Regions from separate parts of the Candidatus Pantoea rara genome, predicted to be linked through region 3. Evidence: predicted binding sites of a transcription regulator. Region 3 holds the regulator's gene; each other region holds the start of a gene.
What was found. The regulator PhoB, encoded in region 3, activates phosphate uptake and scavenging genes when phosphate is short. The targets are predictions, from matches to a motif close to CTGTCATAAAACTGNCNNAT.
Positions count from the first base shown of each region.

Region 1: the regulator PhoB is predicted to act here: its motif matches at 1,038-1,057, upstream of pstS (phosphate ABC transporter substrate-binding protein PstS).
Region 2: the regulator PhoB is predicted to act here: its motif matches at 837-856, upstream of pitA (inorganic phosphate transporter PitA).

Region 1 covers NZ_CP194942.1:43,897-46,171, forward strand. The annotation lists gene pstS (phosphate ABC transporter substrate-binding protein PstS) at 1-932, opposite strand, end outside; gene glmS (glutamine--fructose-6-phosphate transaminase (isomerizing)) at 1,098-2,275, opposite strand, start outside.
Region 2 covers NZ_CP194942.1:285,523-287,797, reverse strand. The annotation lists gene ACR8BF_RS01325 (NAD(P)/FAD-dependent oxidoreductase) at 1-764, opposite strand, end outside; gene pitA (inorganic phosphate transporter PitA) at 1,007-2,275, shown strand, end outside.
Region 3 covers NZ_CP194942.1:3,092,501-3,094,775, reverse strand. The annotation lists gene sbcD (exonuclease subunit SbcD) at 1-383, opposite strand, end outside; gene phoB (phosphate response regulator transcription factor PhoB) at 581-1,270, shown strand; gene phoR (phosphate regulon sensor histidine kinase PhoR) at 1,286-2,275, shown strand, end outside.

The DNA.
Region 1 (2,275 bases), 880 kb from region 3:
TTGCTGCCTTTCTTGTAAGCCCAGTCAAAGAATTTCAGCACTTCAGCGCCTTTGGCCGCATTCGCCTGATCTTTGTAGATCAGAATGAAGGTGGTTGAGGAGATTGGCCAGGCATCAGCGCCCTTCTGGAAGGTCAGATCCTGGGCGAACGATTTACTCCAGTCAGCGCCTTTCGCGGCATTACTGAAGCTGGTCTCGCTTGGTTCGACCGCTTTACCATCGGCATCGACCAGTTTGGTGTAGGTCAGGTTGTTCTGTTTGGCATAGGCATATTCCACGTAGCCAATTGAACCTGGCAGACGCTGAACAAACGCAGCGACGCCGTCGTTGCCTTTGCCGCCCAGACCCACAGGCCAGTTAACGGTGTTGCCTTTACCAATTTTGCTGTTCCAGTCCTGGTTTACTTTCGCCAGATAGCTGGTGAAGACGAACGAGGTGCCTGAACCATCCGCGCGACGCACCACGTTAATGTTGGTCTCTGGCAGTTTCATGCCCGGGTTAAGTTTAGCGATTGCCGGGTCGTTCCACTTTTTAATGGTACCCAGGTAGATATCACCGACGGTTTTGCCATCCAGCGTCAGCTGGCCTGACTTGATACCCGGCAGGTTAACCGCCAGTACCACGCCACCGATCACGGTAGGGAACTGGAACAGGCCATTTTTCTGCAGATCTTCATCTTTCATTGGCGCATCGGACGCACCGAAATCAACGGTTTTGGCGATAATCTGTTTAACGCCGCCAGAAGAACCGATGCCCTGGTAGTTAATTTTGCTACCGGTGGCTTGCTGATATTCTGCTGCCCACTTGGCATAAACCGGTGCCGGGAACGTCCCGCCTGCGCCCGTGAGATCGGTGGCCGCAAAAGCAGATACCGCGCTTACGGCGAAGGTGGTGGCGAGGATTCGGGCTACGGTGCTACGCATCAGTGTCATGTTCCCTCCAGGGGAGAAAAGTCAGGCTTGGGGCCGTTTTAGTAAGAGTCTGTGATTGCTGCAGGAGGGAAAATAGGACAGTTTGATGACAGTGAAATGTATGAAATATGACAGTTATATGACAGAGAGCCAGAATGAAGTGGGCCCGCGACGGGGCCCACCAGGTTATTCCACGGTAACCGATTTTGCCAGGTTACGCGGCTGATCGACGTCGGTGCCTTTGATCAGGGCGACGTGATAGGAGAGTAACTGCAACGGCACGGTGTAGAAGATAGGTGCAATCACCTCTTCAACGTGCGGTAACGGAATAATCTTCATTCCGTCACTGTCGCTGAAGCCTGCATCCTGATCAGCAAAGACATAAAGCAGACCGCCGCGTGCGCGCACCTCTTCGATGTTGGATTTAAGCTTCTCCAGCAGTTCGTTGTTAGGTGCCACTACGATCACCGGCATGTCAGCATCAATCAGCGCCAGTGGGCCATGTTTCAGCTCACCTGCGGCGTAGGCTTCCGCATGAATGTAGGAGATCTCTTTGAGCTTCAGCGCGCCTTCCATGGCAATCGGGTATTGATCGCCACGACCCAGGAACAGTGCGTGATGCTTGTCAGAGAAGCCTTCAGCAAGATTCTCAATCAGCTTATCCTGCGCCAGCATCTGCTCAATCCGGTTAGGCAACGCCTGCAGTGCATGAACGATCTCCTGCTCTGTCCCGGCAGGCATGCCTTTCAGACGGCCCAGTTTCGCCACCAGCATCAGCAATACTGCTAACTGGGTGGTGAACGCTTTGGTAGAGGCGACGCCGATTTCGGTACCCGCTTTAGTCATCAGCGCCAGGTCAGATTCCCGCACCAGTGACGAACCGGCCACGTTACAGACCGCCAGAGAACCCAGATAGCCCAGCTCTTTAGAGAGACGCAGCGCCGCCAGGGTATCAGCCGTTTCACCCGACTGCGACAGGGTGATCAGCAGGCTGTTTTTGCGCACCGCTGACTTGCGATAGCGGAACTCGGAGGCGATCTCCACATCACAGGGCAGGTTAGCCAGCGACTCAAACCAGTAGCGTGACACCATGCCGGAGTTGTAGGAGGTGCCACAGGCGATAATCTGGATATGCTCCACCTGGCTCAGCAACGCTTCTGCGCCCGCGCCCAGCTCGCTGAGGTCAACCTGCCCCTGACTGAACCGGCCACTCAGGGTGCTTTTCAGCGCCATTGGCTGTTCGTAGATCTCTTTCTGCATGTAATGACGGTAAATACCTTTGTCACCGGCATCATATTGCAGGTTCGACTCGATCTCGGCACGCGTCACGGTATTGCCTTCACGGTCAATAATCGTGATATCAC
Region 2 (2,275 bases), 1.1 Mb from region 3:
ATGGTGACGAACTCACCGGGCAGCCAGTAGCTGGAAATCTGCAATACCGCCGGACCGGAGAGACCCCGGTGGGTAAAGAGCATCGCCTCTTTGAAGCGGGTGCCATCCTGCGCGTCAATCGTAGTCTCCAGCGCGACGCCTGACAGGGTCTGCAACTGCTCCAGCAGCGGCTTGTGCAGGGTGAAAGGCACCAGCGCCGCCCGCGTCGGAAAGACGCTTAGCCCGAACTGCTCCGCTATTTTATAGCCAAACGGCGTGGCACCCAGGCCAGGCATCGACAGACCGCCGCTGGCGATAACCAGCTTTTCCGCCTGAACCGTGCTGCCGTTGAGTTGCAGGGTATATCCGCTGTCATCGCGTACCACGCTGAGCACTTCACTGCGCAACCGCAGGGTGACATTGCCTTTGTCACATTCGGCCAGCAGCAGATCGACAATCTGCTGGGCGGAATCATCGCAGAAGAGCTGGCCCAGGGTTTTCTCGTGCCAGGCGATCCCGTGGCGATTCACCAGATCGATAAAATCCCACTGGGTATAACGCGCCAGCGCCGATTTACAGAAGTGAGGATTTTGCGACAGATACGCCGCCGGTTCGGTATAGAGGTTGGTGAAGTTGCAGCGGCCACCGCCAGACATCAGAATTTTACGGCCCGGCTTTTTGCCGTTATCCAGCAGTAACACGCGGCGACCCCGCTGTCCGGCCTGAGCGGCACAGAACAGCCCTGCGGCTCCGGCACCAATGATGATAACGTCAAACTGTTCCACTGCGGTTCACTCACTTTACTGGAAAGGCGCAGATTGTAGTGATCTGCTCACTGAGACGCCAGCGTCAAAAAATTGCCGTAAATGTGTCATATTGTATCTGTCTAATATCTAACCCTTTTTCGCTGGGTTATCCTTAAGGCTTACAGCGAAAGGTTAAATTAGCACTATATTTTCCTTTCCCATACAGCACGTTGTCGCGGATAATGCGCCGCGTTCATGTCCTCCAAAAATGGCGTAACGTTATGCTACATCTGTTTGCTGGTCTAGACCTCAGTACGAGTCTGTTATTGGTTCTTGCCCTGCTGTTTGTATTGTTTTACGAAGCGATCAACGGTTTCCACGACACGGCCAACGCAGTTGCGACGGTCATCTATACGCGTGCCATGCGTGCCCAGCTTGCTGTGGTGATGGCGGGTGTATTCAACTTCCTTGGCGTGCTGCTCGGTGGATTGAGTGTCGCTTACGCTATTGTTCATATGCTTCCTACCGATCTGTTATTAAATGTTGGATCGGCTCACGGTCTCGCCATGGTGTTTTCTATGCTGCTGGCGGCGATTATCTGGAACCTCGGCACCTGGTATCTCGGTCTGCCGGCCTCCAGCTCCCATACGTTGATCGGCGCCATTATCGGTATCGGTCTGACCAACGCCCTGATGAGCGGAACCTCGGTGGTTGATGCGCTCAACATTCCGAAAGTCCTGAACATCTTCCTTTCTCTGATCCTGTCGCCGATTGTCGGCCTGGCGATGGCGGGCGGCTTAATCTTTATTCTGCGTCGCTACTGGAGCAATACCAAAAAGCGTGCGCGTATTCATATGACGCCTGCTGACCGCGAGAAGATCGATGGCAAGAAAAAGCCGCCGTTCTGGACCCGTATCGCCCTGATTGTTTCGGCAATTGGTGTGAGCTATTCGCATGGTGCGAATGACGGTCAGAAAGGTATTGGCCTGATCATGCTGGTCCTGATTGGCGTGGCACCGGCCGGTTTCGTGGTGAATATGAATGCCTCAGGTTATGACATCACGCGCACCCGCGATGCGGTCAATCACCTGGAGCAGTATTACCAGCAGCATAATGCCTCGCTGACGCACATCATCCAGATGGCACCCCCTAAGCTGCCCACGCCGGAAGAAGTGCCCGCAACCAGCTCGCAGGAGTTCCACTGTGACAGCGCGCGCGCATTGCACGCGGTACAGCGTGCTCAGGTGTTGCTGAATAATCTGCAGAGCTACGATCAGCTGACAGTTGATCAGCGCGGTCAGATGCGTCGTCTGCTGCTGTGTATCTCGGATACTGCCGACAAAGCGGCCCGTCTGGAAGAGACCTCGCCAGATGACAAACGCTTCCTCAATAAGCTGAAAAGCGACCTGCTTGGCACCATCGAGTATGCGCCTATCTGGATTATTGTGGCCGTGGCACTGGCGCTGGGCGTCGGTACCATGATCGGCTGGCGTCGTGTTGCCACCACCATTGGTGAGAAGATTGGTAAAAAAGGCATGACCTATGCACAG
Region 3 (2,275 bases):
AGCAGCGCGCCAGGTTCGCCCTGGCGGGTGTTGAGCAGCAGCACATCATCCTGCTCCTGGGGCGTGGCGATCACCCGGGTGTTGAGACAGGCAAGCAGTTCGCGCGACTCATTCAGTGTCGCCACGGAATCGTGGTTGCCCGCCAGCACAATCAGCTGACAGCCGGTGGGCTGCAGCGCCACCACAAAACGGTTAAACATCTCGCGGGCGTAGCTGGGCGGCGTGCCGGTATCAAACAGATCGCCTGCAATAATCAGTGCATCCACCTGATGCTGTTCAATCTGGATCAACAGCCAGTCGAGAAACGCCTGATGCTCGGCTGCCCGACTTTTGTTGTAAAAGAACTGCCCCAGATGCCAGTCCGCAGTATGAATGATGCGCATGATGAGTCCCTGCCGTTGTGATTCGCCCGGCGATTATACTGGCTCTGCGGCCAAAGCAAAAAATTGTCGCTGCGCTGTCATAAATGATTACCAACGGCGTTACAGGCAGGTTATGTTTTTCATAAAAGTGTCACAAATCTGACGCATAATGGCGCCGCGAATCTCAGTGACAGCCGTCATAATCAGCAGGAGTAATAATGGCTAAGCGCATTTTGGTTGTGGAGGATGAAGCCCCCATCCGTGAAATGTTATGTTTTGTTCTGGAACAGAACGACTATCAGCCAATCGAGGCGGAAGATTATGACAGTGCCGTTGGCAAGCTGATTGAACCCTGGCCCGATCTGATTTTACTGGACTGGATGTTACCCGGTGGCAGCGGTATTCAGTTTATCAAGCATCTGAAACGTGAGGCGATGACCCGCGATATTCCGGTGATGATGCTCACCGCGCGCGGTGAAGAGGAAGATCGGGTACGCGGCCTGGAAGTGGGCGCCGATGATTACATTACCAAGCCGTTTTCACCCAAAGAGCTGATGGCGCGAATTAAAGCGGTGATGCGCCGTATTTCACCGATGGCGGTGGAAGAGGTGATTGAGATGCAGGGACTGAGTCTGGATCCCTCTTCACATCGTGTGATGTCCGAAACCACCCCGCTGGAGATGGGCCCTACCGAATATAAGCTGCTGCACTTCTTTATGACCCACCCGGAACGCGTCTACAGCCGCGAACAACTGTTGAACCATGTCTGGGGCACCAATGTGTATGTGGAAGATCGTACTGTCGATGTTCACATCCGTCGTTTACGTAAAGCGCTGGAAGTCTCCGGCCACGATCGCATGGTACAAACCGTCCGTGGAACAGGGTATCGTTTCTCTGCCCGCTACTAAGACGGAGCTTTAACCGTGCTGGAACGCCTCTCCTGGAAGAGATTACTGACAGAACTGCTGCTGGCCTGTCTGCCTGCGGCGCTGCTGGGCATGCTGTCTGGCGGCTTGCCCTGGTGGCTGCTGCTCAGCGTGGTCATGGTGCTGTTATGGCATTTCCACAATCTGATGCGGCTGTCGCACTGGCTGTGGCTGGACCGCACCATGACGCCGCCCGCCGGGCGTGCCAGCTGGGAACCGCTGTTTTATGGTCTTTACCAGATGCAGCTGCGCAACCGGCGACGGCGGCGTGAACTCGGTAATCTGATCAAACGTTTCCGCAGCGGTGCTGAGTCGTTGCCGGATGCGGTGATCCTGACCACGGAAGAGGGCACCATTTTCTGGTGTAACGGCCTGGCCCAGCAGCACCTGGGTCTGCGCTGGCCAGAAGATAATGGCCAGAACATCCTCAATCTGCTGCGTTATCCGGAGTTTTCCCGTTATCTTCGCCAGCGCGATTTTGACAAGCCGCTGACGCTGGTGCTGAACAACAAACTTCATATGGAATTCCGCGTCATGCCCTACAGCGAAGGGCAGTGGCTGCTGGTGGCACGTGATGTGACGCAGATGCATCAGCTGGAAGGGGCGCGCCGCAACTTCTTTGCCAACGTCAGCCATGAGTTACGCACGCCACTCACGGTGCTGCAGGGCTATCTGGAGATGATGAACGACTCGGTGATGAGCGAGCCTTCCCGCAGCAAAGCGTTGCACACGATGTCGGAGCAGACGCGCCGTATGGATAGCCTGGTCAAACAGTTGCTGACGCTGTCGCGCATTGAAGCTGCACCGGCAATCGATCTGAAAGAGAAGGTCGATGTGCCAGTGATGCTGAAACTGCTGCAGCATGAAGCGGCGACGCTGAGTGGTGGGCGTCACGATATCCATTTCCATACCGATCCCCATCTGAAAGTGTTCGGCAACGATGAGCAGCTGCGCAGCGCCATTTCTAATCTGGTTTACAACGCGGTG